One region of the Marinobacter sp. MBR-105 genome, then DNA from elsewhere that is predicted to be linked to it. Evidence: predicted binding sites of a transcription regulator. Region 1 holds the regulator's gene; each other region holds the start of a gene.
What was found. The regulator FliA, encoded in region 1, starts transcription of late flagellar genes. The targets are predictions, from matches to a motif close to CTAAAGTTTNNNNNNNNNNNGCCGNTAA.
Positions count from the first base shown of each region.

Region 2: ACSSVV_RS19685 (flagellin N-terminal helical domain-containing protein) is a predicted target of FliA. The motif match lies at 4,246-4,273, and genes of this name have one in related genera.
Region 3: ACSSVV_RS16805 (flagellar protein MotY) is a predicted target of FliA. The motif match lies at 9,142-9,169, and genes of this name have one in related genera.

Region 1 covers NZ_JBRJHG010000001.1:542,022-552,802, reverse strand. Annotated here, with positions in the region: gene upp (uracil phosphoribosyltransferase) at 1-444, opposite strand, end outside; gene flhA (flagellar biosynthesis protein FlhA) at 668-2,842, shown strand; gene flhF (flagellar biosynthesis protein FlhF) at 2,898-4,211, shown strand; gene ACSSVV_RS02645 (MinD/ParA family protein) at 4,285-5,097, shown strand; gene ACSSVV_RS02640 (RNA polymerase sigma factor FliA) at 5,130-5,873, shown strand; gene cheY (chemotaxis response regulator CheY) at 6,034-6,417, shown strand; gene ACSSVV_RS02630 (protein phosphatase CheZ) at 6,439-7,224, shown strand; gene ACSSVV_RS02625 (chemotaxis protein CheA) at 7,243-9,372, shown strand; gene ACSSVV_RS02620 (protein-glutamate methylesterase/protein-glutamine glutaminase) at 9,406-10,551, shown strand; gene ACSSVV_RS02615 (flagellar motor protein) at 10,551-10,781, shown strand, end outside.
Region 2 covers NZ_JBRJHG010000023.1:38,162-47,709, forward strand. Annotated here, with positions in the region: gene ACSSVV_RS19660 (flagellin N-terminal helical domain-containing protein) at 1-1,275, opposite strand, end outside; gene ACSSVV_RS19665 (hypothetical protein) at 1,577-2,134, shown strand; gene ACSSVV_RS19670 (hypothetical protein) at 2,211-2,402, opposite strand; gene ACSSVV_RS19675 (nucleotidyltransferase family protein) at 2,678-3,001, shown strand; gene ACSSVV_RS19680 (hypothetical protein) at 3,153-4,196, shown strand; gene ACSSVV_RS19685 (flagellin N-terminal helical domain-containing protein) at 4,361-5,752, shown strand; gene ACSSVV_RS19690 (flagellar protein FlaG) at 5,822-6,253, shown strand; gene fliD (flagellar filament capping protein FliD) at 6,476-8,461, shown strand; gene fliS (flagellar export chaperone FliS) at 8,483-8,887, shown strand; gene ACSSVV_RS19705 (argininosuccinate synthase) at 9,021-9,548, shown strand, end outside.
Region 3 covers NZ_JBRJHG010000016.1:22,929-33,709, forward strand. Annotated here, with positions in the region: gene ubiG (bifunctional 2-polyprenyl-6-hydroxyphenol methylase/3-demethylubiquinol 3-O-methyltransferase UbiG) at 1-484, shown strand, start outside; gene gph (phosphoglycolate phosphatase) at 459-1,139, shown strand; gene ACSSVV_RS16770 (YciK family oxidoreductase) at 1,203-1,955, shown strand; gene ACSSVV_RS16775 (glutaredoxin family protein) at 1,955-2,188, shown strand; gene yaaA (peroxide stress protein YaaA) at 2,201-2,971, shown strand; gene ACSSVV_RS16785 (DUF2788 domain-containing protein) at 3,032-3,232, shown strand; gene rdgC (recombination-associated protein RdgC) at 3,332-4,258, shown strand; gene ACSSVV_RS16795 (bifunctional acetate--CoA ligase family protein/GNAT family N-acetyltransferase) at 4,271-7,018, opposite strand; gene ACSSVV_RS16800 (histone deacetylase family protein) at 7,222-8,148, shown strand; gene ACSSVV_RS16805 (flagellar protein MotY) at 8,171-9,100, opposite strand; gene pyrC (dihydroorotase) at 9,259-10,290, shown strand; gene rnt (ribonuclease T) at 10,328-10,781, shown strand, end outside.

The sequences.
Region 1 (10,781 bases):
CTTCTTGAGCAAATCGATGGTGGAAATCATGGAGCCGCCGGTAGCCAGCATCGGATCGATGATCAGGGCCATGCGCTGATCCAGCTCGCCTACCAGTTTTTCCAGGTAGGTTTCCGCTTCGAGGGTGTCTTCGTTGCGGATCTGGCCAACCACGCTCACCCGGGCCACCGGAATCAGGCTCAGGACACCGTCCAGCATGCCCAGACCGGCACGTAGGATGGGCACGATGGTTACCTTCTTGCCGTGGATCTGCTCCACGGAGACCGGGCCGGCCCAGCCCTCAATGGTTTTTTCCTGAAGATTGAAGTCTTTGGTGGCCTCGTAAGTCAGCAACGCGCCAACTTCCTGTGCCAGCTCTCGGAAGTTTTTGGTACTGATGTCGGCGCGGCGCATGAGGCCGAGCTTGTGGCGGATCAGAGGGTGCTTCACTTCATGGATCGGCATGGGGTCACCTGTGTGTTCGGGTTTCTGGCTTGAATCGGGATAATGCAAATGGCGAAAGGATACCGTATCTGGGCCGCTGCGTCAGGCGTTGAAAGGTGCGCAGACGTCAAATTTTGCAAGGGCTGGTACGGTTCTTGCGATACCACCCGGAAAGCGACCCCTGGTGTCAGATTTTCGACCCGGAAAATGCCCGCAGGCACAGATACGTGGAGACAGACCCGGCATGGACAGAGCTCTAGTCCTTAACAACGTCAAATCCCTGACGCGGGGGAACCTCGGCATCCCCCTGATGCTGATGGGGCTGCTTGGCATGATGATTCTGCCCATGCCTGCGTTCCTGCTGGATGTGTTCTTCACCTTCAATATCACTCTGTCCATCGTCATTCTGCTGGTCTGTGTGTACGCCATGCGGCCGATGGAATTTGCCTCGTTTCCCACGGTATTGCTGGTGGCCACCCTGTTGCGGCTGGGCCTGAACGTGGCGTCCACCCGGATTGTATTGCTGAACGGCCATGAGGGCGGTGATGCTGCCGGTAAAGTCATCGAGTCCTTTGGTGAAGTCCTGATTGGGGGAAACTACGCTGTTGGTCTGGTGGTTTTCGCCATCCTTATGATCATCAACTTCCTGGTTGTCACCAAAGGTGCCGGCCGGGTGTCTGAGGTCAGTGCCCGCTTCACTCTGGATGCCATGCCGGGCAAGCAGATGGCGATTGACGCCGATCTGAACGCCGGGCTGATCAATCAGGACGAGGCGAAGTCACGCCGTTCGGAAATCGCTCAGGAAGCGGACTTTTACGGTTCTATGGACGGCGCCTCGAAGTTTGTGAAAGGCGATGCCGTTGCAGGCTTGCTGATCCTGGCGATCAACATCGTTGGTGGTGTGGCTATCGGCATGATGCAGCACGGGTTGGATTTTGGTCTGGCAATGGAGCGCTATGCGTTACTGACCATCGGTGATGGTCTGGTTGCCCAGATTCCCTCGCTGTTGCTCTCCACGTCTGCCGCCATCATGGTTACCCGGGTCACCTCCAGCCAGGACATGGGTGGCCAGATCATTCAGCAGATGTTCAGCGCTCCCAAAGCGTTGGGCATTGCGGCCGGTATCCTGATTCTGCTTGGCCTGATTCCGGGGATGCCCCACATCGCGTTTCTCGGCCTTGGTTTGCTGGCCGCTGGCGCAGCCTGGTTTATCTGGAAGAAACAGCAGCAAACGGTTGAGGATGAAGGTGGTTTTGTTGGCCGTGGCGGCATGGCTGGTGGTGCGGCCCGGCAGGGTGCGGAAATCTCTCCGGATCGTCCGGGTGGCGAGGGGCAGGCACTGCCGGCGCCGGGAGAAACCCGCGAGCTCGGATGGGATGACGTGGCCACGGTGGACATTGTCGGGCTGGAGGTAGGCTACCGCCTGATTCCGTTGGTAGACAAATCCCAGGGTGGACAATTGCTCAGTCGGATCAAGGGGGTTCGTAAGAAGCTTTCGCAGGATCTGGGCTTCCTCATGCCCTCGGTGCACATTCGCGACAACCTGGATCTTATGCCGAACGTCTACCGGATTACCCTGATGGGCGTGACCATTGCCGAGGCCGAGATCCATCCGGAGCGGGAGCTGGCCATTGATCCGGGGCAGGTGTTTGGCAAAGTTGAAGGCATTGCCGGCAAGGACCCCGCCTTCGGCCTGGACGCCATCTGGATTGAGTCCGACAGGAAGGATCAGGCCCAGACCCTGGGTTACACCGTGGTGGATGCGAGTACCGTGGTGGCGACACATCTGAATCAGATCCTGCAGAAACACGCTCATGAACTGATTGGCCACGAAGAAGCCCAGAAGTGGCTGGACCAGTTGGAGAAGATTTCGCCCAAGCTGGCGGAGGAACTGGTGCCGACCACGATTTCCATCAGCATCCTGTTGAAAGTTTTGCAGAACCTGTTGAAAGAAGAAGTGCCGGTGCGGGATATGCGCTCCATTGCCGAGGCCATCGTGAACGTGCATCCAAAGAGTCAGGACCCGAAAGTACTGACCACGGTAGCCCGCCAGGCGCTGCGCCGGATGATTGTTCAGAGTATTTGTGGCAACGACGCCGAAATCCCTGTTATCACGTTGGATCCAGACCTGGAACAGTTATTGCTGAAGTCTGTTCAGCAGAGTCAACAATCCGGCGGTCAGGATGACATTGGTCTGGTGCTTGAGCCCAACATGGTGGAAAAGCTGCAACGATCCCTTCAGGACAGCGTGCAGCGCCAGGAAATGCTCGGCAAGCCCGCCATCCTGCTGGTTTCGGGGCCCTTGCGGCCAGTACTGGCGAAGTTTGCCAGCTACGGGGTAGAGCGTTTGCATGTGCTCTCTTACCAGGAAATCCCGGATAACAAACAGATCACGATAGTCGCTTCTGTGGGTCAATAAACCGACGGAGCATCGCGGGGAGCCAGAGTGCTTGCCGGTGGGAGGATGAAACAGCATGAAAGTAAAACGGTTTTTTGCGCAGTCCATGGCTGAGGCCCTGAAGCAGGTAAGCCACGAAATGGGGCCGGATGCCGTTATTCTGTCTAACCGCCGGGTTGATGGTGGTGTTGAGATCGTGACGGCACTCGACTACGACGAAAACATGGCGCGTCAGCGTCTTGGCGATAGGGCGGTTGAAGCCACCAACGGCTCCCGGCTGGCAGAGATGCAGGCCGAGCAGCATCGTCGGCTGGAAGAGGAGCTGAACCGGTCCCGCAGTCGCATTCGTGAGGTTCGGGAAAAGCGCGCAGGAAGTGGCGCCTCAGGTGGCGTGGCGTCGTCCTTGTCTTTCGAGACTGCCGATTTTCCGGCGTCACGTCCCAGTGATGAAGCGCTGGCAAAGCCGTTTGCGGGTAGCGAATCCGGCGCCGGTGGCTATGCCGATGAACTGGCCAGTATGCGTGCCGAAATCAGCTCTCTGCGTGATCTGGTCAGTGGTAAGGCTGCAACTGCCACGCCGACCGGCAACAGCGCAGTTCAGCAACGATTGGCCGAGCGCCTGCAGGAGTTCGGTTTGGGCGCGGAGCTGGCCGGCTCTCTGTCCCGTCGGCACCGGGCCGGGCGTCTGGAGGACGGCTGGAAGCAGTCACTGAAAATGCTGGCGACCGGCGTTCGTACCGGTCGCGAAGACTGGCTTGATGCCGGCGGTATCTATGCCCTGGTCGGGCCAACCGGGTCTGGCAAAACCACCACCATTGGCAAGCTGGCGGCCCGCTACGTCCTTGAGCATGGTCCGGATTCGTTGGCACTGGTGACCACCGACCGCTATCGTGTGGCCGCTCATGAACAGCTCTTCGTGTTCGGCCGCATCCTGAATGTGCCCGTGCGTGTGGTGGATGAGAGCCATTCCCTGGATGACATTCTTGATGAGTTATCGGATCGACACCTGGTGCTGATTGACACTGCCGGCCTGACCAGTGCCGACCGCGGTTACCAGGAACAACTGGCGGAGTTGGCTCGCAGCGATCACAATATCCGTACACATCTGGTGGTCTCCGCCACCAGTCAGCCACGTATCATGAAATCCGTGTGGCATTGCTATAAGATGGCAAGCCTTGCAGGCTGCATCATGACCAAGATTGATGAGGCCCTGACCCTGGGCGAAGCGCTCGGGTTCGTTATGGAGACCAGCTTACCGGTGGCCTGGTACACCGATGGCCAGAAGATACCGGAAGATCTCCAGAGGGCGGAGGCCATTCCGTTAGTGCGCCTGGGCGTAGAACGGCTTAAGGCCGTGCAGAGCGCACAGACAGTCGCCGAAGGTGCCTGAGCCTCGTTGGCGACCAGAATAAAACACCGGCACGCGTGCCCGTACAAGAACGTAGTAAGAGACTGATAACAGTATGAGCAGACCACATCCGGTTCAGGTGATTGCGGTTTCCGGCGGCAAGGGCGGTGTCGGCAAGAGCAATGTTTCGGTCAATCTCGGTATCGCCCTGGCCCAGAAGGGGCGCCGGGTTGTCTTGCTGGACGCGGATCTCGGGCTCGCCAACATCGATGTGTTGCTCGGCATTACCGCCAATCGAAATCTTCAAGACGTACTCAGCGGCGATTGTGATCTGAAAGACGTGCTGGTGAATGGCCCTGGCGGTATCAAGATTGTACCGGCTTCCTCCGGCACCCAGCGTATGACCCAACTCAGCGCCATGGAACATGCCGGCCTGATCAACGCTTTCAGTGAGCTGGGCGACCAGATTGACGTCCTGATTGTGGATACCGCCGCAGGTATTTCTGAATCGGTGGTCAGCTTCCTCAGGGCCTCGCAGGAACTTCTGCTGGTGGTCTGCGACGAACCTACTTCCATTACCGATGCCTACGCGCTGATCAAACTGATGAACCGGGATTATGGCACCAACCGCTTCCGTATCCTGGCAAACCAGGTCCGCAATGAGCAGGAAGGCCGCCATCTGTTTGAAAAACTGACCCGGGTCACCGAGCGTTTTCTGGATGTGGCACTACAATATGTAGGTATCGTGCCTTACGACGAGGCCGTCAAGAAAGCCGTCCAAAGACAGAAAGCGGTATTGGATGCCTATCCGAGGGCGAAAGCCTCGCTGGCTATCCGGGCTCTGGCCGAAAAAGTGGACAGTTGGCCTTTGCCGTCCTCTCCCAGGGGGCATCTCGAGTTCTTCGTGGAGCGGCTCGTCGAAGTCTGATCTGAATCCAGTCCTACAAGAAAACCGGATACATGACATTGGCGAAAAATCTGGGAATTTACCATCAGGCCGGCGCCAGGAGCCCTTCAGCCCTGATTGAAGAGCATGCGCCGCTGGTCAAGAAAATCGCCCTTCATCTCATGGCCCGACTGCCCGCATCGGTGCAGCTCGAAGACCTTATGCAGGCCGGTATGATTGGCCTGCTGGAGGCTGCGCAGCGCTACTCTTCAGGCAAGGGCGCCACCTTTGAAACCTATGCCGGCATTCGCATCCGTGGCGCCATGGTGGACGAAATCCGCAAAGGCGACTGGGTGCCCCGCTCAGTGCATCGTAATGCCCGGCGAATCGCCAGTGCCATCAAACAAGTGGAAGATCGTACCGGGCGCGAGGCCCAGGATGCTGAAGTGGCCGAAGAGCTCGGCATTGGTCTGGACGAATATCACGCCTCACTGGCCGACGCTAACAGCGGTCGACTTTTTAGCCTTGATGAGCTCAATGAATCCGGCGAGCTGCCGATAGAAGAACCAGAGGCCAGTGAGAATCCACTGGACGGTATTGCTTCCGGCGCTTTCCAGCGCAGTCTGGCGGACGCCATCGAGCAATTGCCTGAGCGCGAAAAGCTGGTGTTGAGCCTGTACTACCAGGAAGAGCTCAACCTCAAGGAAATCGGCGCGGTACTTGGGGTCAGTGAGAGTCGGGTAAGCCAGATTCACAGCCAGGCGGCGTTGCGACTTCGCAGCCGGCTGGCCGAGTGGCGGGATGGTGACAACGACTGATCGGCCAGGTGCTGTGTTTCTCTCTCAGCAAGCTGTGTAGCTTTTGGTAAACGATGCTTTACAACGTGCGCAAACACCACACAATAAGCGCTTAAGGTAGCAGCCTGCTAGACTTCCAAAAGGCTGAATGAATTCCGGGTGTTACTGACTGGAGGTCCCATTGGACAAGAACATGAAAATTCTCATTGTGGATGACTTCTCCACAATGCGACGCATCATCAAAAACCTGCTGCGAGATCTCGGCTTCACCAATACGGATGAAGCAGACGATGGCAACACCGCGTTGCCCATGCTCCGAAGCGGCAAGTATGACTTCCTGGTGACTGACTGGAACATGCCCGGCATGTCGGGCTTTGACCTTCTGAAGGCTGTCCGTGCTGATGAAAACCTGAAGAACCTGCCGGTTCTGATGGTAACGGCAGAGGCTAAGCGGGACCAGATCGTGGCTGCGGCTCAGGCCGGGGTGAACGGGTATGTGGTCAAGCCTTTCACGGCAGCCGTGCTGAAGGAAAAGATCGAGAAAATCTTCGAACGAATCCAGTAACCAGAGGTCGGATGGCTCGCCATGAGTGATACCAAACAGAACCATCAGGGCCTTGATCCGGAGGTGGCGGAGAAGCTTCAAAAGCAGGCCTCCGACCTGGCCGAGAATGTAAACGCCGGGAATTATGCCAAGGCGATGACCCTGATCAATGAACTGAGCGAGGTTCGCGATCAGAGTCTGTATCGGGAAGTGGGGCGACTGACCCGCAGCCTCCATGAGGCAATCCGGAACTTCCAGATAGACCCGCGTAATGCCGAGCAGAAAGAAGTGCTGTCGAAGATGAGCGACGCTTCTGACCGTCTGGCCTATGTGGTTCAGATGACCAGCCAGGCGGCGAACCGCACCATGGATCTGGTTGAGGAAAGCATGCCGGTGGCTCACGCCATGCGGGATGAAGCGGTTTCCCTGCGGGATGAGTGGCAGCGTCTGCGCCGTCGTGAAATGGAGCCTGCGGAGTTTCGGGAGCTTTACGGTCGCATCGACAAGTTCTTCGCTGGCCTGACGACAGACTCCGACAGTCTGTACCAGAACCTGTCGGAAATCCTTCTGGCTCAGGATTTTCAGGATCTTACCGGTCAGGTTATCCAGAAGGTCACCGCGTTGGTGAAAGAGGTGGAAGACAACCTTCTTGGTCTGGTGGTGATGGCCAGCCACGTTGATCAACTGACCGGCACAGTGCATCAGATTGAAGAAAAAGAAGAATCGGCCGAAAAAGGGGTAGGGCCCCAGATCAAGGCCGATGAGCGGGAAGATGTAGTTTCGGGACAGGACGATGTGGACGATCTGCTGTCCAGTCTCGGATTCTGATAATAAAGAGGGTGACGCATGGCGTTAGATGCTGATGAAGAGATCCTGCAGGACTTCCTGGTAGAAGCCGGCGAGATACTCGAAAAGTTGTCGGAGCAGCTGGTGGATCTGGAGCAGCATCCCGATGACAGCGATCTGCTGAACGCCATTTTCCGTGGCTTCCATACCGTGAAAGGGGGCGCAGGCTTCCTTCAGCTGGAGGCACTGGTTAATTGCTGCCACTCTGCGGAGAACGTGTTTGATATTCTCCGGAATCACAAGCGCAAGGTAACACCGGACCTGATGGACGTGGTGCTGGAGGCGCTGGACAACGTTAATGCCATGTTCGAAGAAGTCCGCAACCGGGAAGAACCGACGCCCGCGCCGGACGAACTGATTGAAGCTCTGGATGCACTCGCCAAACCCGAGTCCGAGGATGCACCGGCGGTGGAAGCACCAACCCCGGCACAGGAGCCGTCGTCTGCGGATGTCGGACAGCAAGGGGATCAGGGCGATATCACTGACGAAGAGTTCGAGCAGCTGCTGGACGCGTTGGCGGATGAAAAATCCGATGGCCAGAAACCGGTCGGCAACGAGCAGGTGAGCACCCCGGCAGAATCCGCCGGCGGCTCAGACAGTGATGAGATTACCGACGATGAATTTGAGGCCCTGCTGGATCAACTCCACGGCAAGGGCCAGTTTGCCGGCGCGCCTGCGGAAGATGAAGCGCCCAAGGCAGATATCGACACCAGCGGTGGCTCGGAGAAATCATCCGGTGACGCCGATCTGATTTCCGACGACGAATTCGAGAACCTGCTGGACGAACTGCATGGCAAGGGTGCAGGCCCAAGCGCGGGGGCTGCCGCAGGTGAGCCCAAGCCTGCGCCGGCTCCATCAAGCAAGGCCGAACCAGCCCCGGAACCAAAGAAAGCGGAAGCCAAAGCCGAGAGCAAGGCCGCTTCCAAGCCGGCCCCTGCGCCTGCACCTGCCCGTGAGGCCGCACCAGCGGGCGAAACCACGGTTCGGGTTGATACCAAGCGCCTGGACGACATCATGAACATGGTGGGCGAACTGGTGCTGGTGCGTAACCGCCTGCAGCGTCTGGGTTCCGAAAGCGAAGACGAACACATGCACAAGGCAGTGGCCAATCTCGATGTGGTGACCACGGATCTGCAGGCTGCCGTCATGCAAACACGGATGCAGCCGATCAAGAAAGTTTTCGGCCGTTTCCCCAGAGTGGTGCGCGACCTGGCCCGCAGTCTGAAGAAAGAAGTGAATCTGGTCATGCACGGTGAGGAAACCGACCTGGATAAAAACCTGGTTGAAGCTCTGGCCGATCCCCTGGTGCACCTGGTGAGAAATTCCGTGGATCATGGTGTCGAGGCACCGGACGTACGGGAAAAGGCCGGCAAACCTCGCGCTGGAACCGTGACTCTGTCGGCGGAGCAGGAAGGCGACCATATTCTGCTGTCCATTGTCGACGACGGCGCCGGTATGAATCCTGATGTCTTGCGCCGCAAGGCGGTCGAGAAGGGCCTGTACGATCAGGATGCGGCAGACCGCCTTACCGATAACGAATGCTTCAATCTGATTTTTGCGGCCGGTTTCTCCACCAAGGACCAGATTTCCGATGTCTCTGGTCGGGGTGTCGGCATGGACGTGGTGAAAACCAAGATCGGCCAGCTCAATGGGCAGATCAATATCATGTCCGAACAGGGCAAGGGCACCAGCATTATCATCAAGGTGCCGCTGACTCTGGCCATTATGCCAACGTTGATGATCATGCTTGGTGACCAGTCTTTCGCGCTGCCGCTGGTGAATGTGGTGGAGATTTTCCACCTGGATCTGACCAAGACCAACATTGTCGACGGCAAAGAGTGTATTGTCGTGCGGGACAAAGTGTTCCCACTGTTCCACATCAAGCGCTGGCTGGTGCACGGTGCGGCAGGTCAGGCCGAGCCGGAGATTGCGCACGTGGTGATTGTGGCCATGGGGACCAAACAGGTCGGCTTTGTCGTTGATCAGCTGATTGGCCAGGAAGAGGTGGTGATCAAACCTCTGGGCCGGGCCCTGCAGGGGACGCCAGGAATGGCCGGCGCCACCATCACCGGTGATGGCCGTATCGCCCTGATTATTGATGTGCCGAGCCTCCTGCAGCACTACGGCTGAGCAGGAATTTCCGGGATTGTGTAGGAGAAATGGATGACAGTTTCTGTCCTGGTCGTGGATGATTCGGGCTTTTTTCGCAAACGGCTGACGGAAATCCTGACGGCCTCGGGCCAGATTAAAGTGGTAGGCGCCGCCACCAACGGGCGGGAAGGTGTCGAGCTGGCAGAAAAACTGCGCCCCGATGTGATCACCATGGATTACGAGATGCCGGTGATGGACGGCATCTCTGCCGTGCGCGAGATCATGCGCAAACATCCCACCCCGGTTTTGATGTTCTCGTCCCTGACCTATGAAGGTGCCCGCGTTACCCTGGATGCCCTGGAAGCCGGGGCAGTGGATTTCCTGCCCAAGAACTTCGAGGAAATTGCCAGGGACACCAGTCAACTTCAGAAAATCCTTATCCAGCGTATTCTGGATGTGGCCGGTAGCCGCCCGGGTGCCCGATCGGCGCCTGTGGCCCCGAGGCCGGCGGCACCGGCTGCGGAACCTCGCCGTGAACCTGTCGAGCGCGCCGGTTCGCGCCTGCACCGCCCGGTAACGACGGAACCCCGTAAAGACCCTGCGACCTCCGAGCCGGTTCGTAAACCCGCCAGAAAAACGGCCGCCAGGCACTACAGTGTGGTAGCCATCGGCACTTCCACCGGTGGCCCCGTTGCGCTGCAAAAGGTGCTAACGGCGTTACCGGCTTCGTTTCCCGCGCCCATCGTGTTGGTTCAGCACATGCCCGCCAGCTTCACTCCGGCCTTTGCCGAGCGGCTCAACAAGTTGTGTCGCATTGAGGTGCGCCAGGCCGAGGACGGCGACGTGCTTCGTCCGGGACTGGCCCTGCTGGCGCCCGGTGGCAAGCAGATGATGATTGAAAGTCGCGGCGGGCAGGCAAAAGTGCGGATTCTTCCGGGCGATGACCGCTTGAATTACAAACCCTGTGTGGATGTTACCTTCGGCTCTCTGGCCAGGAGCTTCCCAGGCAAAACCCTGGGCCTGATCCTCACTGGTATGGGTTCCGACGGCAAGGAAGGCTGCAGGATGATGAAGCAGTCCGGTTCCGTGATCTGGTCCCAGGATGAGAAATCCTCCGTCATCTATGGCATGCCGATGGCTGTGGCCAAAGCCGGACTGAGCGACGAGATTCTGGCGCTGGAGGATATTGGCGCGCGGCTGGTTGAAGGTGTGAGCTGATGGATATTCTGAGCCTGCTCGGAATCATCCTGGCGTTCGTGGCCATCCTGGGTGGCAATCTGCTGGAAGGAGGCGCTGTCAGTTCGCTGTTCAACGGCCCGGCCGGGTTGATCGTGGTGGGCGGAACTCTGGCGGCGACCATCCTGCAAACCTCCTGGCCGATGCTCAAGCGTGCCTTCGGTCAGGTTCGCTGGGTGTTTATTCCGCCCTACATCTCGCTGGAAGATGGC
Region 2 (9,548 bases), on a different contig from region 1:
CTGAATCCGGGAGCGGGCGGCTGAGAGGTTCTCGGAAGCGGTCGACAAATTGGCAATCGTGGTTTCAAAGCGATTTTGAACCGCACCGAGCTCAGAGCGAAGACCACTGATTTGTTCCAGTGCATAATCCACTGTGGTAATAGTGTTGGCGGATTCATCGCGGGTAAGGACGTTCATATCGTTAACGATAAGGTCTTCCTGTGTAAGAGTGCCCAACCCAAGGTCTGCAAGAGTTCCAGTCCCGCTCAGCGTAACTGTGTCGCCGATATCTGTGATGAGCTCAAGGCCTGGCTCAAAATTGGCGGTTGCTGCTCCAGTAATAGCCGCGCTTCCCAAAACGTCTGTTGTGCCATCGTCCTGGAGCTCAATCACGCCACCATTCTTGTCTGTCAGAATAATGTTGGTGCCAGCCGTATCTTTTGCTGCATTAATTCCGGTCTGCCCGGCTCTCTCGTTGATTTTGTCTATGGTCGAGTCGATGTCGTCGGAGTCTGTAATTTCAATACCGGTTCCATTAATGGTGATTGTTGCAGGGCTATCTGCAGCGGCTGGCGCGCTGAATGCACCAGTATCTACAATCGTCTCACCCGCCTTTTGCGCCGTAACATTAGTATCTGGGCTGACTAAGTTGATTTGATTAATGAGGTCTTGCCCAGTGGTTGCTGAAGACAGGTCTACGTCCACACCATTAATGCTTAACGATCCGGCTGTGCTAAAGCTTGTAATATTGCCTTGATCAAATGTTGTTCCAGAAGAGACGGAAGCGCCGAGTTTAGAGCCTCGTGCATCAACTCCGTCCACTCCGATCGTTTGATTTGCATTGGCTCCAACCTGAAAGCTGAAATCTGCAAAGCTTCCATCCAGAATGTTACGCCCGTTGAACTGAGTTGTACTTGCAATTCGGTTAATTTCGGAAATCAGCGCTGAAACTTCCTGGTTCAAAGCCTTACGGTCCGAAGGAGAGTTGGTGTCGTTAGCGGACTGTACCGCCAGTTCACGGATTCGCTGAAGCGCGTTGGTGGTTTCTTCAAGAGCACCTTCAGCGACCTGCGCAAAGGAAATGCCGTCATTGGCGTTTCTGATGGCTTGGTTCAGCCCGCGGACCTGGGAGGTGAAGCGCTCAGAAATCGCCAAGCCTGCAGCATCGTCTTTGGCAGAGTTGATGCGCAGACCAGAGGACAGCCTTTCGAGGGCGACGTTAGCGTCTCCCTGGGATGTATTAAGGTTGCGTTGAGCGTTTAGCGAAGCGATGTTGGTGTTGATGACCTGAGGCATATCTATTCTCCTGCTCAGAGGCGCCGAAAACCAGATGCCCGATATAGAGGGGGAACCCTTGCCGGCGGAAATTCGTTAAATTGCCGTTTTGCCGGATACCTAGCGAAGGGTGTGCCAGTTTTAAGAAAGTGGCTTTATCTGGCTGTTTTAATTGATGGTTTTTAGGTCAGGTTTTGAACAGGGTATTGCCTGGTGCCGGAAAGTTGGCGTGGGGGATGGGAAAAGGGTTGCCGGTTTTGTGGAGTTGGGATGGTACATTTCACCCTGCGAAATGTACTGGGTCTGACCCCAGCAGAAGGCGGTGTGTTCGAATTGCCACTCTCTGCAAACTGCGACGTTCAAGCTGCGCGATGTGCCGTTCAGCGATGGGAGCGGTGCCGTCAAAAATGTGCTGGTTGGTGTGTGCGATAGTTGTAGCGAAGTGTGCTTGCTGCCCCACCAATCCACACCCATGGTTCATAAGCAGTTAGAGGCACAGCGAAAGAGCCTGGAAACCCGATTGCCGGCTCACCTGCTTGATGTTCTGAACCTGGCTGCAGCAGAAGTTGGTGGTTCGCCGGAATTTGTTTCCTGCCTGATGAAGTACTACATCCACAAGTTGGCAACTAGCCCCGACATCGCTCGAACTTTGCCCGAGAAATTGGGCAATCCACTGGCTCTTGGCAAAGCGGACAAAAGGCTGTCGCTGAAGGGACGGCGGGTGATTGAGGAGCTGGAAGCGGTTAAACAAGCGGCCCATATGGCCAACACCACAGACGTTATCAAATGCGTCATCCTGATTATCAATGAGGATGTTCTGCTAAAGAAAGCACCGGTGCAATTGAGGGAGCTTGAGTCGATTGTCTCGGCGGTTGCCTGATGCGGTTGGTGTCTATACGGGCATAGGCATCATTACATTTCACTCCTCCAAATGTCCTGGGGTCTGACCCCAAATTTCAAACTTGCGTATCTTCAGGCTTCTCCTGACAAGGTGCGTCATCGCCATGGAAGCAGGCGGCACCATTTTCGTAGGTTACATAATAATGCCCAAGCCTACGCTTGCGCTCGAGTTCCTTTTCAACTGCGCGAGAAAGACTTTCAAGAATGGTTGCTGCTGATATTGTCTGGCCATCCGCGTTCTGGGTCACTTGAGAGACTCCTGAATTAAAAGGTGATACAGCCCTGACCCGTTCGGGCCAGCGATAACCCAGCAGGTAGGGATGTGCAATGTTACGTGTGCTCTCAATCAGTAAGTTCGGATGGAGTATAGCGAAAGGTGCTGGGGCTATCGAGCAATTGGGTGGGGTGGGCGCCAGTACATTTCACCCCACCAAATGTCCTGGGGTCTGGCCCCAAAGGTACATGGGGCTCTGTTATCGGGCTATGATAGAGTCTACGCATTCTCGTGACCGGGTAGAGCATCATGGCAGAGACCCCCATTCCAGATATCTTCAAAGAACACGCCGGCGACCTTGCAGAACTCTGTAGGCGTCATCATGTCAGCCACCTTGCGGTTTTTGGGTCGGCCACAACGGACCGTTTCCGGGAGGAAAGTGACCTGGATTTTCTTGTGTCGTTTGAAGCTGGCTTGTCAGCTCGACAAACAGCTGCTGCTTTCTTTGATTTGAAACTTGAGTTGGAGGCACTTTTCAATCGGCCCGTTGACCTGATCACCAAGGCCTCGTTAACAAATCCGTATTTTCGGCAATCCGTGTTGACGGGCCAGAGGGAGCTTTATGCAGCCTGAGGCTCTCAAGTACCTATTCGATATTAGAGAAGCGGCCCTGAAAATTCGCCGGTTTACCGATGGAAAGGCAGAGGGTGATGATCTTTCAGGCGGAGTTGATGCCTGACTGATTGCTGGGCCTGACGCCAAATCTCAAAAAAAGGAGGCTTCAGTGCCAGCAAATCTCAAAAAGGCCTTGTATTTCCCAACCATCTCCTTGCCGAAAGAGTCTGCCATTGCCAGTGCAATTTTATACTGGGACAAACTGTATTCTGTTGTTCCGTATGAGCATGTTCAAAGGCCCGATGAACTGTTAAGTCCGTTCATGCAGGAACTCAGTGCAGAGTGCGGCGTTAATCACCTCGTGCCTTACCTCCATTTGCATGAAGTTCCAGATTTTAGCGAGCGCTTTATCGGGTTTCTTGAAAGAAGTAGCACCGATCACGGGAATAGCTTTCAGACCCACAGGACTGTTCGTATCCATGCGGAGAAGCTACTGGAAATTCCGGAGTATCTTGTGAACAAAGGGTGGGCCACGAAGGGTGAGGGTGAGTGGTATCTCGTCAATGCTGTCGTTGCGGATTACTTTATGGTCTATCTTGCATTAACGCTCGGAAGTTTACGTACGATTAATGCAACACCGTTTACGACCAGCTCACACTTGGCCGGCATTATCGGAGGAGCGCAAGTTGAGCTGCAATCCATAAATGATTTGAAATGGCAGGAAAAGGTTCGATTAGCAGTTCTGCCGGAGATAGATATTGAGGGGCTTGACCTTAATAGGCTGATGGCATTCAAGCGCGAGCACGCCTCGTCTGCGCAGCAGTTAAGGGGCGAAGCGGAGAGAATATTAGGTAAAATTCTTTTAGAAAAGACAGATGCCCGGAAAGAGGAAGCTTTTCAGGATTATCTATCACGTTTCACTAGAAGAGTGCATTGCTTTGAGCGCGAGGCTGCCGAATATCGTATCAACATGTCCAGCAATGTCATTATGCCGACATTGGGTGCTGGACTTTCTTTCGCAGCAAGCCTTGAAGGCAATAAAATTGCTGCAGCTGGAGCGGCGATCAGTTTTTTGGCGATGGCGTCGGATGCTGTCAAAAGTATCCACCGGAAGAATAGGATCACCAGAGAGTATGGCGGTGCGGTAACTTTTGTTGCCGGAGTGCGGCGGAATTTGGGTGTGGCCTCTGGGCCACAATCAAACTTACTTTGATCTCAGAATTTACGTTTTACATTCCTTTACAAAATCGTTGAAATTTTTTCTAAAGCAACCGGGTGGGGTGCCGTTAAGTGGAGTAACAGGGCGGCGCTTCCAAACCAAAAAAGAGCGCCAGACCTTTTCCATGAAATAACGACATTTGTCGAAGGAGAAGTATTATGGCTCTCGGTATTAACACTAACGTTGCGTCTCTGTCTGCTCAGAATCAGTTGAACAGCTCTCAAAAGTTGAACGATCAAGCGTTAGAGCGTCTATCCTCCGGTCTTCGTATTAACTCGGCGAAAGACGATGCGGCAGGCTTGGCCATCTCAACTCGATTTCAATCCCAAATTTCTGGGCTAAATGTTGCTCAGCGTAATGCGAACGACGGAATTTCCTACGCTCAGACAGCTGAAGGGGCTCTTGGTGAGATTACTGGCGCTCTCTCAAGAATTCGTGATTTGGCAGTGCAGTCCGCAAACGACACTAACTCTGCTTCAGATCGTCAGGCGCTCAATCAAGAAGTTAGCGCGTTGATTGAGGAGGTGGATCGAATTTCTCAAGCTACGCAATTCAATGGACAAAGCATTCTGAATGGCGCTCTTGATAGCCTGACCTTTCAAGTCGGTGCCAATGCTGGACAAACGATTAGCGTTCAAGGTGTTGATACGCGCGCTAGCCAACTCGGGGCAGCTGTAACCACTGCTCAAGCAAGTGTTACGAACGGGGCGATCACTACCCTTGCTGGAGATGGATTGACCATTAACGGTATTGCAATTGATGGGACCAACGTTGCCAACGGCAGTGATCTGGTTGAAAAAATCAATGCCAAGAGTGTTGAAACTGGTGTCAGTGCGTCTCGCGAGACTGAAACCAGGATTGAAACCGGCTTGTCGGGAGCAACCACTCTTGCCGCCGACCGTACTCTGAAGCTAAATGATGTCAGTATCACGCTTTCATCGGGGCTGGGTGCTCAAGGGGTGGTAGATAAAGTAAATCAATTCTCTACCGAGACTGGAGTAAAGGCGAGCTTAAATGACAGTGGGCAGGTTATCTTCTCCGATAGTGATGGTGGTGATATCAAGGCGGAAATTTCCGATGCAACCGAGTTGACCGGGGTAGCGACCAGTTCAACAACTTATGAAGCTGGGATAAAACTGTCTACCAAAGTTGGTGGATCCATTTCGGTGAGCGCTGGCACTCCGGCGAATACTACCCCTGTCTTCGGGGGCACAGGTGGCTTGACCACGGCTGCTGATACGCTGAATAAAGTTGATATTTCCGATCGCAAGGGTGCATCTGACGCAATTAACACAATTGATAAGACGCTTGATCAGGTCAATAGTTTGCGAGCTGAGTTGGGTGCGGTCCAGAATCGCTTTGAGTCTACAATCTCGAATATCGCATCTACGGCTGAAAACCTGAGTGCTGCCAACAGCCGGATCCTGGATGCAGACTTCGCGGCCGAAACCGCAAAGCTCTCCAAGTCTCAGGTACTGCAGCAGGCCGGTATCTCCGTCCTGGCTCAGGCGAACGCCCGTCCGCAGCAGGTTCTGTCCCTCCTGCAGTAAGGGGCTAGCGGTAACAGCCGGAATCTTCGGGTTCCGGTTTCCGCCGTTTGAGGATAGCGAGGTGAAGCTATGAATGACGTTAACCTGAACAACCCGAACCTGAAACTGGTGAATGCCGGTGATCAGGCCCCGGTGAAGGCGCTGTCGTCATCTCAGGCCGAGGGCCGGAACGCCCCTGACCTTGCTGCTTCGACTGTCGGCGCAGCCCAGGTTCAACGCAACGTTGCTAATGAAGCCTCCAAAGCCGAGCGGCTGCAGGAGCGAAACGAGGCGCAGCGTGAAGAGCTGGACCAGGCGGTCAGCCAGCTGAACGATTTTGTTCAGAATGTGCAGCGGGATCTGCAATTTGAAGTGGATAACGAAATGGGCCAGACCATTGTTAAAGTGGTTGATCAGCAAACCCAGGAAGTCATCCGCCAGATTCCGGATGAAGTGGCTTTGAGGTTGGCAGAAAAATTGCAGCAGGACGAACCGCTGACGTTGTTTAACATCAAGGTGTAAAAGCTTGCCGCTTTTGCGCGGATGACTACAACGGTATTTCAGCACCGCCGCACCTGAGAAGGTCCGGCGGTGTTCTGCGTTATGGCTGCACCCGGTCTGATTCGGGGCTATGCTTGGTTTAACGCGTTGTTACAAATTTTTGCGCCATTAGGGCAAAGTTTTGCCGCTTTCGGCCGATACACAGTTCAGTGAAGACATTGGCCCCCTTGAGGAGGCATGGTTATGGCAGGTATATCATCGTTGGGAATTGGTTCCGGGGTACTGAACTCGGACCTGGTGGATCAGTTGGTGGCGGCGGAGCGCAAACCCACTGAAACCCGTTTAACCCAGAAAACCCAGCAAGCCGAGGCGCTGTTATCCGCCTATGGCAAGTTGCGCAGTGCCGTAACGGAACTTCGTCTGCCTATGCGGCAGTTGAGCTCACCGGATAACCTCAAGGCCTTTTCTGCGTCTTCCTCCAATGACGATATCGGTGTTTCTGTCGATTCCACCAAGGCAAGCCGAGGCACATACAGTGTGGAGGTCACCAGTCTTGCTTCTGCTCAGGCATTGGCTTCCCGGGATGTGTTTACGGATCGTGACGCAACCAGCGTTGGGCAGGGCACTCTGGAGTTGTCGGTTGGTGACAAAATCACGAATATCACCATAGACAGCAGTAATGACACGCTTCAAGGCCTGGCGAATGCCATTAACGAAGCGGATGCCGGTGTTTCCGCTGGAATAATCGATACCGGTAGTGGATACCAGCTGGTGCTTTCTGCGGATGAGACGGGTACCGCCAACGCAGTCAGTATTTCTGTCACGGGCGATTCAGCTGGTACAGATACCGACAACACCGGCCTTTCACGTTTTGCCTTCAACGCGGGAATGGATGCGGACTCCGGCCTGAAAGAAACTATTACTGCCAGCGATGCGGTAATGGATATCAATGGTGTAACGGTTACCCGCTCCACCAACACGTTTGAAAATGTGATTGATGGACTGACCTTTGATATCAAAGAAACTGGCACCTCTACCATCAAGGTGGCTCAGGATTTTGGCGCGGTGGCAGACCGGGTTCAGGGCTTTGTTGATAAGTTCAACGCGCTGCAATCCACCATTGACAGCCTTGCCGGTTTTAATGCCGAGGCTGGTGTTGGCAGCCTGTTGACCGGCGATTCCACGGTTCGGACGATTCAGAGCCAGTTGCGGAATATTCTTACCCGCGTGGTGCCTGGCATGGAGAACGCCAGTGTTCGCAGTTTGGCCGATGTGGGTATCACCACTGATTTTGAGACCGGCGGCCTTGAATTCGACCGGGCGAAGTTCGAAGAAGTTCTTAAGGCTAATCCTGATGAGGTTACGGCTCTGTTTGCGGAGCAGGGGCGTACCACAGACGGCCAGGTGGAATTTGTGCGCAGCGGCTTGAATACGGAGCCCGGCGAGTATGACATCAATATTACCCAGGCCGCCACACAGGGGCAGCTGGTAGCTGGTTCGGCACTCGGCGCTACGTTCGATATTACCGATACCAATGATGATCTTGCTTTGACCGTGAATGGGGATATTACGGTTAACCTGAAGCTTACCCAGGGAAATGGCATCAGTCAGCAGGCGCTTCTGGATGATATTCAGGCTCAGTTGGACGCCAACAATGCTCTGAATGCAGCCGGTACCCGATTGCAGGTTGGTCTGGATGGCGGTGGAAACCTGATGTTCACGTCGGCGGACTACGGTAGCGATTCAAAAGTGGCCCTGGCATCCGCCGAAGATGCGGCCTTGTTTGGGCTGGATACTAACACCAGCACGGACGGCCTGGATGTGGCCGGTACCATTGATGGCCGGGCTGCGGAAGGCGACGGCCAGGTACTCTTCCTTGGAAATGGCAATGGTGGTGCTTCGGGGCTGCAGGTTCGAATTCTTGGTGACCAGACGGGTAATCGCGGTTCCATAACCTTTGTGGAAGGTGTGGGTGAGCGTACGGTTGATCTGGTAACCAACATTGTGGGCGCAGACGGCGCCATTGAATCCCGTACAGACAGTCTTAATCGCGAGCTTGAGCAGATTCAGGAGAGCCAGGTTCGTCTTGAGGAGCGTATTGCCGCTTATCGGGAACGTCTGATCAGTCAGTTCAGTGCGGCGGATTCCTTGATCTCGCAGTTGAACAGTACCCGGGATTATGTCACTCAGCAGTTGGCTGCACTGGCGCCACAGAACAATCGAGAGTAATACGGTGAAACGAGGTTATTTATGAACGGTTTACAAGCGTACCAACGCGTTAACACCCAAACCAGCATCACCGATGCCGATCCCCACAAGCTCATCCAGCTGTTGTACAGCGGTGCCATTGAGCGTATCAATATGGCGAAGGCTAAGATGCAGGCCAAAGATTACGCTGGCAAAGCGCAATTGCTGAACAAAGCGATTGAGATCATCGGCGGGCTTCGCTCGTTCCTCGATTTCGAGAAAGGTGGTGATCTGGCGGCGCGGCTTGAAGCTCTTTACGACTATATGGAGCGCACCTTGCTGGAAGGCAGTGCCCGCAACGATATGGCCAAACTGGATGAGGTGATTGAACTACTTCGTTCAATCAAAGAAGGCTGGGACGGCATCCGCGAAGAAGTGGTAACCCAGCAATCCCAAGCCGCTGGCTAACTTCGCACAATTACCTCCCATAGCGCCCCTATCCTTTGACAGGGTAGGGACTTTATAGCCATTCCCCCCGCCATCCCGTACAATGTTGCCCTTCTTTTCAACACATCCATTCTGTTCAGTCTGGAGCAAGGGCATGTCTGATATTAAAAAGGTGGTGCTGGCCTATTCCGGTGGCCTGGATACTTCCGTCATCGTTCGGTGGTTGCAGGATACCTATAACTGTGAGGTGGTAACCTTTACCGCCGATATTGGCCAGGGCGAGGAAGTGGAGCCGGCGCGCGCGAAAGCCGAAGCGCTGGGCGTTAAGGAAATCTACATTGAGGACCTGCGCGAGGAGTTTGTGCGCGATTACGTGTTCCCGATGTTCCGCGCCAACACCATCTACGAAGGCGAGTACCTGCTGGGCACCTCCATCGCCCGCCCGCTGATTGCCAAGCGCCTGATCGACATTGCCAACGAGACGGGTGCAGATGCCATCTCTCACGGTGCTACCGGTAAAGGTAACGACCAGGTTCGTTTTGAGCTTGGCGCCTATGCCCTGAAGCCGGGTGTGAAGGTGATCGCTCCCTGGCGTGAGTGGGATCTGAACTCCCGCGAGAAGCTGCTCAAGTACTGTGAAGAGCGCAACATCCCGGTGGAAATGAAGAAGGGCAAGAGCCCA
Region 3 (10,781 bases), on a different contig from region 1:
CATGGGCGAGGCGCCATTGTCGGTGGCCAAGCTCCATGGCCTGGAGTCCGGCGTGAAGGTGGACTATCGACAGACCACCATTGAGGAACTGGCGCGGGATCCTGAACATGCCGGCCAGTATGACGTGGTTACCTGTCTGGAAATGCTCGAACATGTACCCGACCCGGCATCGGTTATTCGAGCCTGCGCCAGTATGCTGAAACCCGGCGGCCACCTGTTCGTGTCGACCATCAATCGCAACCCCAAGTCGTTCCTCTTTGCCATTGTCGGTGCCGAATACGTTCTGAACTTATTGCCCAAGGGCACCCATGAGTGGAAGAAGTTTATCCGTCCATCGGAGATGTCCGACCATCTTCGCCATGCCGGGCTGGAAGTCCGCGAACTCACCGGCATGACCTACAACCCTATCACCAAGGTGTACAAGCTTGGGCGGGATGTAGACGTCAATTACCTGATGCATGCCCGGGATACCCGTGAAGACTGAGCAGACACCGGCGGCGGTGCTCTTCGACCTGGACGGCACCCTGATTGACACCGCCCCGGATTTCATCCGCTGCCTGAACCAGCTCCGACAGCAACACGGCATGCCGGCACTGCCCGCAGAACAGATCCGGCGCTCGGTTTCCAACGGCGCCCGGGCGATGATTCGGGTGGGATTCGGGCTGGAGCCCGAACACGAGGGTTATCCTGAAAAGCACACGGCCTTTCTCGATCTCTATGAAACCGGTGTGGCCGTTGAAACCAGCCTGTTCCCGGGCATGGACGAGTTGCTGAGCAGCCTTGAGAGCCGGGGCATTCCCTGGGGGATTGTCACCAACAAGCCCGCACGCTTCGCAGTGCCCCTGATCGAAGCCCTGGGCCTGGCGCAACGCTGTGCCGCCCTGATTTGCCCGGACCATGTGGCTGAACGCAAGCCGCACCCGGAGTCACTGCTGCTGGCCTGCCGTCAGATTCAGGTGGAACCGATAAAATCTGTTTATGTCGGTGATCATGAACGGGACATTGAAGCGGGCCGGAACGCTGGAATGCACACCATCGCGGTGCGTTACGGCTACATAGAGCAACCGGAGACCGTTGACCTGTGGCAAGCCGACCGCATCGCCGATACCGTCAGCGACCTGACAAAGCTGTTACAATAGCGCCCAATCATTTTCGACCGGGCTGGCCAAGGCCCGGTCCGGCCTGATTTACGGAGACAGGTTATGCAAGATTACCAGGCACCCGCCGATCTTCTGAAAGACCGCATTGTCATGGTAACCGGTGCCGGCAGTGGTATCGGACGCGCTGCCGCCAAAGCCTATGCTGCCCATGGCGCCACCGTCATCCTGGTTGGGCGCACGGTCTCGCGGCTGGAGGAAGTCTACGACGAGATTGAAGCCGCTGGCCACCCCAAACCTGCCATCGTGCCTATGAACTTTGAAGGGGCGGCGGTCAAGGATTATGAAGAGCTGGCCATGACCCTGGAAGACAATTTCGGTCGCCTGGATGGCCTCCTGCACAATGCCGGCATTCTGGGTGCTCGCAGCCCGGTTGAGCTGTACGATCCGGAAACCTGGAACAAGGTCATGCACGTGAATGCCACTGCGCCATTCCTGCTGAGCCGGGCGATGATTCCGCTGCTGCGCAAATCCGATGACGCCTCCATGATCTTTACCTCTTCCGGCGTTGGCCGGCAGGCACGGGCATACTGGGGCGCCTACGCCGTCTCCAAGTTTGCCGTTGAGGGCCTGGCCCAGTTACTCGCCGACGAACTGGACGACGAGCGCCACAATATCCGGGTAAACAGCCTGAACCCGGGCGCGACTCGCACAGGCATGCGGGTGCTGGCCTACCCGGCGGAAGATCCGAAGAAAAACCCGGACCCGGAGCAGCTGATGCCCGTTTACCTGTATCTGATGGGCCGGGACAGCAAAGGCGTTCATGGCCAGCAAATTGACGCGCAGCCGAAAAAATAATGGAACTGCTTTTTTACACCACAACCCAGTGCCATTTGTGCGAACTGGCAGAGGCGCTGCTGGTCAGCACCCCGATGCCCGAGCCCATTCCGGTGGATGTGGTGGACATTGCCCAGTCCGAAGCCCTGGTGGAGCGCTACGGCACCCGCATCCCGGTGCTGCGCCGCAACGACACCGGGGCGGAGCTGGACTGGCCGTTCACCAGGGACCAGTTACTCACGTTTCTGCAATGAGGATCCTCTGACATGCTGATGATCATCTCCCCTGCCAAGACTCTGGATTATGAGAGCCCCCTGGCAACGGAAACCCATACCCAACCGGACTTCCTGGACGATGCCTGTGAACTGATTGACCAGCTCAAGGAGCTGGAACCACATCAGGTCAGCAACCTGATGAGCATCAGCGACAAACTCGGGCAACTGAACGCCGAGCGCTTCCAGAGCTGGCGCACACCGTTTACGCCGGATAATGCCCGGCAGGCCGTTCTGGCGTTCAAGGGCGACGTCTATACCGGTCTGGATGCCGAGAGTTTCAGTAGTGAGGATTTCAGTTTTGCCCAGAAACACCTGCGGATTCTCTCCGGCCTCTACGGACTGCTGAAACCGCTGGACCTGATGCAGCCCTACCGACTGGAAATGGGCACCCGGTTTGAAAATACCCGGGGCAAAGACCTGTACGCGTTCTGGGGCAGCAAGATTACCGATGCCCTGAACCAGCTACTGGCCAGCGACGACAAGGTGCTGGTGAATCTGGCCTCCAACGAATACTTCAAGAGCGTGCAGAAAAAACACCTGGACGCCCGCCTCGTTACCCCCCAGTTCAAGGACTGGAAAAACGGCCAGTACAAGATGATCAGCTTCTACGCCAAGAAAGCCCGGGGGCTGATGTGCCGTTACGCCATCCAGAATCGAATTACCCAGGCTGATGATCTCAAAGGCTTCAACCTGGAGGGGTACTATTTCAGCGAAGACCAATCCGATAACAACAACTGGGTTTTCCTGCGGGACGAGCAGTAGTCAGGCGGTTTTCCGACCTGTGTTTAACACCTTCAGACATCTGTTGATATCGGAGTAGCAATGAACGAAGCAGTATTTTCCCAGATCGCCATGCTGGTGTTTCTGACCGGCCTTATTGCCTGGATGGGCTTCATTGTTTGGGATCTGGCCAAGAAATCCCAGGCCGGCAAATTTGGCACTATCGCGCTGTTTACCGTACTTGGCGCCGGCGTTGTCGGCTTTATCGTGAAAACCGTGTTGGTGGAGGTTATGCAGATCTGACCGGCCTGCCGTCACTTTACGGCTACCGCCTGGTAGCCGTATCATCCCTCCCCCTTTTTCGATTCGACAAGCTCCGACCTGACGCAAGGATTCAGACCCATGTGGTTTCGTAATGCCCGTGTTTTCCGTTTCACCAAACCTTTCGATATTTCCGCAGAAGCGCTGGAAGAGAAACTCCAGGCGGACGCGTTCAAACCCTGCGGCCCTCAGGAAACCAACCGCCAGGGCTGGGTTCCGCCCCTGGGTAAACACGGCGACCAACTGGTGCACAGCGCCAACGGTTATCACCTGATTGCCCTGAGAAAGGAAGAGAAGATCCTGCCCGGGCCGGTGGTGAAGGAGGCTGTGGAAGAGCGTGCCGAAGCCATTGAGCTGGAGCAGGGCCGAAAGGTGCGCCGGAAGGAAAAAGACGAACTGAAAGAACAGGTGATGCTGGAAATGCTGCCACAGGCATTTTCCCGCAACCGCCGTTGCTTTGCTTACCTGGCCCCTCAGGACGGCGTGCTGGTGGTTGATGCCGGCTCTGCGAAACAGGCCGAAGATCTAGCCTCGACCCTGCGCAAGAGCCTGGGATCACTGCCTGTGCGACCGCCGGCGGTTGAGCAATCCCCCGCCTTCACCTTCACCGGCTGGCTGAACGAAAGCATTGATCACCCTGCCAACATTACCCTGGGCAGCGAATGCGAACTGAAAGACCCGTCAGAAGATGGCGGCGTGGTACGCTGTAAAGGTCTTGATCTCAAAGCCGACGAGATCCGCAACCACCTGGAAGCTGGCATGCAGGTGACCAAGCTGGCCCTGACCTGGGACGACAATGTCTCGTTCGTACTGGACGAAGAGCTGGGCATACGCCGGCTGAAATTCGGTGAAACCCTGCAAGAGCAATTGGACGACGTCGATGTCGACGACGCCCTGGCCAAGTTTGATGCAGCTTTCACCATCATGACTCTGGAGCTGTCACGGCTGATTCCCGGGCTGCTGGAAGCCCTGGGCGGAGAAGATCGCTCCGCCATCGTCGAGGAGTAAAGGAACGGGGGGCTACAGATGCCCCCCTTTGCCCAGCCGTTCCTTCTGCCAGTCTTTCTGCGGCTCGTTCAGTACCAGTCGCAGATCCATCACTTCTTCCTCCGGGTTGTATTTGATTTCAAACCCCAGATGCTCGGCCAGCTGCAACATCGGCCGGTTGTCCGGCAACACATTGCCGATCATTTCCATGGTGCCCCGGGCACGGCAATAATCAATCATCTTCTGCATAAGGGCCACGCCCAGGCCTTCGCCTTTCATCCGGTCATCTACCATGACGGCGAACTCGCAACGCAGATTGTCGGCATCGGTCCAGGTACGCACCGTACCCAGGGTCTCCTCGCCTTCACCATCTTCACGGGGCGCATTGGCGATGAACACCATTTCCCGGTCATAGTCGATTTGCACCATCTGGGCCACGTCTTCCCGGGAAAAATGCTTGCGGTACTGGAAGAATCGGTAACGGATGGATTCCGGAGACTGATGCTCGTGAAACAGCCGATGAGCAGGCTCATCCTCCGCCAGCACCGGGCGAATAATCACGCGGCGACCGGATTTGGGCAATACCAGCCACTCCTCCAGCTCTCGCGGGTAGGGCTGGATAATGGGCTTGATCGGATGTTCATCCAGGTCAATAGCGATGTTTACAGCAACGGCGCCCTGCTCATTGAATAGCAATGGCGAGATTTCCAGGCCCTTGATCTCTGGTATATCGATCACAATCTGTGACAGCGTCACCAGGGTTTCGGACACCGCCCGGATATCCTCTTCCGGCTTCAGGCTGTGTTCTTTAAGCAGTTTGTACATGTAAGTACGCCGCAGCAGCTCGCGGGCCAGCACCATGTTCAGGGGCGGCAACGCAATCTGGCGATCGGTCATGATATTGATCTGGGCACCGGCTGCCCCGCAAACCACCAGCGGCCCGAACACCTCATCACGAGTGATCCCCACACTGAACTCGATGCCGCCAACATGCTGGTAGGAACGCTGGACGGCAAAACCCAGGAACCCGCTTTTCGGGAAATGCTCCCGATATTCGTCCATCAGGAAGCGGCAGCTGTCGATGATCACCTGTTCGCTGTTGAGCTTTTTGACCGTGCCCTTATAGCGGCGCTGGGTCGGGCTCAGATCCAGGAACGGATAACACACATCTTCGTGGATAACAGTTACATCAATGGGGCGGCGCTCGACTGCGAAGACCTCCAGCACCTCTTCCACGTCATCACAGTAGACGGTTTCAATGGTATTGATGCCATAGTCGCAAATCACCCGCCGGGCTTCCCGGTTGGACAGATGCCGCCGGCCATCCCGCAAGGCCCTGGCGACCAGTTTGCGGGTGTTGGCCCGGTCGGCGAAGTGGTCTGTAAACGATTCGGGCGTCTCGGTCAGCAGCCGCTGAATGCGCTGATGCCGAACATGCTGCATGAACGCCATCACCGCTTTTTCCGGGTTAAAGAACGATGGCAACCCCGCCCGGTAAAACTCTTCCCGGGAATCCATCACCGTGCTCTGCCCCAACCAGCAGGTAAAGATGTTCAAGCGGGTGCCCTTGGACGCCTGCACCACGGAATCGGCAATCTGCAGGCTGTCTTCGATCAGTGTGGGTGCGTACATCACCAGTACGTTAGCCACGTTAGGGTCCTTCGCCAGAATCTTGATAGCCTTGCCATATAGCTCGGGCGTGGCATCATAGTTAAGGTCAATGGGGTTCTTGCGGGTCCAGTACGGCGGCAGCAGTTCTCCCAGCTCCCTGACCGTATCTTCCGACAGCTCCGCCAGTTCACCGCCGAGATCCGCCAGCCGATCCACCGCCAATACGCCGGGGCCCACGCCGTTGGCCATGATGGCCAGGGATTCCCGACGCAGCGGGCGCATCCGGGTCAGGGTTTCCAGGGCATCAAACATCTGGCCAAGCCCGTCCACCCTCAACACACCGGCGCGCTGAAGCATGGCATCGTAGACCGGGTCACTGCGTTTGATACCAGCGGGCAAGGCATGGGTAAACCACTCGGATTCGGGCACCCGTCCGGATTTCACCGCAATCACGGGCTTGGTCCGGGAGGCCACCCGGACTGCCGACATGAAGCGCCTGGGGTTGGGGATGTTTTCAATGTGCAGCAGAATGGCTCGGGTCTGGGTGTCCTGGGCCAGATAATCGATCAGGTCGTCGTGATCGATGTCCATACCATCACCCAGGGTCAGGAAGTAGGAGAATCCCACCCCCCTGGCAAAGGCCCAGTCCAGCACCGAACTGGCAATGGTGCCGGACTGCCCCACGAAGGCCACCCGGCCGGGAATGGCCCCCATATGGGCATAGGTGGCGTTCAGATGCCGCGCCGGCACCATCAAACCGATAGTGTTGGGGCCCAGTACGCGGATGCCGGTCTCCCGGGCGGCATCGCGTACTGAATACATCAATGGCTGGCCGGTTTTACTGTGAGTCCGGGACATGCCCCCGGTCATTACAATGGCGGTACGCACGCCACATTCACCCAGCTTGCGGATCATTTTCGGCACCGTGTCCGGCGGGGTACAGATGATCGCCAGGTCCGGACTGAAATCCAGTTTGGACACTTTGCGCACACAGGGCACCCCGTGCACGTTTTCGTAGTCGCTCTGGTTGACCACCACGAGCCGGCCCGGATAGCCGCCGCCCAGCAGGTTCCGCAACACCATACCCCCGAGGTTGTCAGCGCGTTCCGAGGCGCCAATAACGGCAATGGATTCAGGATTGAACAGGCTTTCCAGATAGCGGGTACTCAACGCGGCTCTCCCAGTGGTGTGCGCGACAGGAATGTACAAACTTCAATAAAACGGCTTGCTTATCAGTGTATACCTTATCTTAGGTGGCGATTTCATGATGTAAATCGACTAACGAGTTATTAGACCAAAGAAATACGACAGGCTTCGGTTATCCCTGATAACATGAAAGCGATAATAAGCATACTCAGGTTCAGGCATTACCCATGACCACGGCATTTTTTTCCCACGACGACTGCAAGAAACACAACATGGGCCCGGAGCACCCGGAAAGCCCTGAGCGTCTTTCAAGCATTCTCGCCTACCTCGCGGATACCAACCTACAACAGGAACTGGACTGGGTTCGTCCGGAAGAAATCACCCGGGACCAACTGCTGACCGTGCATCCGGAAAGCTATCTGCACCAGCTGGACCTGATGCAGCCAACCCGGGGCCGGGTGTTCACCGACCCGGACACCGCGATGATGCCGGACACCCTGAGAGCGGCGAAGCTGGCCGCGGGGGGCAATGTGCAGGCTGTCGATATGGTGATGAGCAGCCAGGTAACCAACGCTTTTGTCTGCGCCCGGCCACCGGGACACCACGCCGAACGTGCCAAGTCGATGGGGTTCTGTTTCTATAACAATATCGCCCTGGCGGCGATGCGGGCGCTCACCTTCCATCACCTTGAGCGGGTGGCCATTGTCGATTTCGATGTGCATCAGGGTAACGGCACGGTAGATATTGTCAGTGGTGATGAACGCATACTGATGTGTTCCAGCTTTCAGCATCCGTTTTATCCGCATTCCCATGTGCACCGGCAGGCCGACAATATTGTCAATGCGCCGATTGCAGCCGACTGCTCAGCGGCTGAGTACCGCAAGACGGTTGAAGCCGCCTGGCTCAAGAAACTGCAGGATTTTCGTCCGCAACTGGTGTTGATCTCGGCAGGCTTTGACGGGCATCGGCTGGACCCCATGGCGGAGCTGAATCTGGAAACCGAGGATTATCGATGGTTAACGGAAATGCTGGTGAGTGTCGCCCATGACCACTCCAACGATCGCATCATCTCCACGCTGGAAGGCGGGTATCACCTGAAAGCCCTGGCAGAGGGTGTGGCCGCGCACCTGGAAGTCCTGAACGCAGTATATTGAAACTCGGGATGGCGTGTTCCGGCTATCCCGAAAACTCGCTCCCCATACCGTTAGCCTGCAGCAGTTCCGGGCGCTCACCCTGGCGTTGCAAACGAATGGTGGTGCGGCGGTTATCAGCCGGCCGGCGGGAAACCGGATACTGATCACCGTGGGCCCGGACCGTCAGCATAGTCTCATCGATTCCCCTGGATTTGAGATACTCGGCCACCACGTTGGCTCTTTCCTCCGACAGCGCGCGGTTATCAATCCGGCTACCAATACTGTCGGAATGGCCGTCCACGAAGATTCTTTCTACCGTGCTGTCGGCCATCACGTAGGTCACAATATTGTCGAGCAAGTTCATGTCTGCCTGTGACAGGCTGGTACTCCCGCTGGCAAACGGAACCCGGCTGCGCCGAACCTGGTCGAAGTTAACCGGCAGCAGACTGGCAACGCATTCACGATAGCCGGCGTACGGGCCGGAAAAATTCACATTCGACAACTGCACCCGCACGGGCTGGCCGCTGTATACCGCGGCTCGGGTTACTGTCGGCTGCATACCTCGGGACAACCCCTGGGCAATCAACACCGCTTCCCGATTCCCCAGGTTCACCGAGCGCGGACTATCCGTTACCTGCACAGCACCAATGGGGCTCGGTGGAACTCCTGGCCGCCAGGGCGGCGCTTCAACCACTAACTGGCCCTGGCCGGGGCGCATCACACTCAGATCCGATTCGAGATAGAAACGCAGGTCTTCCCCTGCCCGGTGCCTGAGCACGGCGCGGCCAAAGCCAGGAACCTCATGGACAAGGGAACACTCAAAGACCGACTCGGAGAGATACCACTGGCTGTTTTCAATACCGGCACCATAACTGGATGACAGCACAGGCGCAGAGGGCAATGACATCAACCCTGCCGTCGCCAGCAATTTCAGCAATCTGCTCTGCCTGAAGAACCAATTGGGTGAAACCATAGGAATGCCCCGTGGAGCCTTTAAACCAGTGAACTAACCGGTTAACGGCGACCCGACCGGGAACTTGAGCCGGATAACTTACGATCAGGTTAAAAACATCTGCTTTTCGCTTCTGATATAATCCGCGAAATTTTGCGCTCGCTTTCGGATACCTTCTCATGACCCGACAGATAACCATCACACGCCCGGACGACTGGCACCTGCACGTGCGCGACGGCGACATTCTGAACGATGTGGTGCCCGCCACCGCCGCCTGCTTCGGCCGCGCTATCATCATGCCTAACCTGGTGCCGCCGGTAACCGATGCCAGCGCAGCCATGGCGTACAGGGATCGCATTCTGGCCGCGGCCCGGGGAACGGACTTCCAGCCCCTGATGACCCTGTATCTGACCGAGAGCACCACCGCCGAGACCATTCGTGAAGCCAAAGCCGCCGGCGTAGTGGCAGCGAAACTGTACCCGGCTGGCGCCACCACCAACTCTGCCTCCGGCGTAACGGACATTCGCAATATCTACCCGGTGCTGGAGGCGATGGCGGATTGCGGCATGCTGTTGCTGGTACACGGCGAGGTGACCGACAGCGACATCGATATTTTCGATCGGGAAAAGGTGTTTCTGGAGCGGGTTCTGGCGCCCACGCTGACTGCGTTCCCGTCGCTCCGGGTGGTTCTTGAGCATATCACCACTGCCGATTCGGCCGAGTTTGTCCGTAACCATCAGGGCAATAACCTAGGGGCAACTCTCACACCGCAGCATCTGATGTATAACCGCAATCACATGCTGGTCGGCGGTATTCGCCCACACCTTTACTGCCTGCCCATCCTCAAGCGCAACAAGCATCAGGAAGCGCTAAGAGAGGTCGTGGCCAGCGGCGATCCCCGCTTCTTCCTGGGCACGGATTCTGCCCCACACGCGAAAGACAAGAAGGAAGCCGCCTGCGGCTGTGCTGGCTGTTACTCCGCCTACGGCGCCATCGGCCTGTATGCCGATATCTTCGAGGAACTGGGCATTCTGGACAAGCTGGAAGCCTTTGCCAGCTTCAACGGCGCCGATTTCTATGGCCTGCCCCGGAACACCGACACCGTGACGCTGGTGCGGGAACCCTGGACCATGCCGGAGATCCTGCCTCTGGCCGGCGGCGGCATTGTTCCGTTGAAGGCCGGCGAAACCGTTAACTGGCGCCTGGCGTAAACCCTATTCATTCACTACCACGAACATCGGAGTTCGAGTGTCAGACGAAAACAAACAGCCCCACCCCATGTCCCAGCGCTTTCGCGGCTTTCTGCCGGTGGTGATCGATGTGGAAACCGCCGGCTTCAACCCGGAACGTGATGCTCTGCTGGAAATCGCCGCCGTAATGCTGACCATGGATGAGGATGGCTGGCTGCGCCGGGGCGAAACTCACGTGCAGCAAATCGACCCGTTCGAAGGCGCCAATCTGGAGCAGTCGGCCCTGGATTTCACCGGCATCGATCCCTGGAACCCGGAGCGGGAGGCGGTACCAGAACGGGAAGGTCTGAGCGAGATTTTTTCTCCCATCCGCAAGGCGGTAAAAGAACACGACTGCAAGCGAGCGGTACTGGTGGGCCACAATGCCACGTTTGACCATAATTTCGTTTTCGCGGCAGCGCTGCGAGCCGATATCAAACGCAACCCGTTCCATCCATTCTCGACGTTTGATA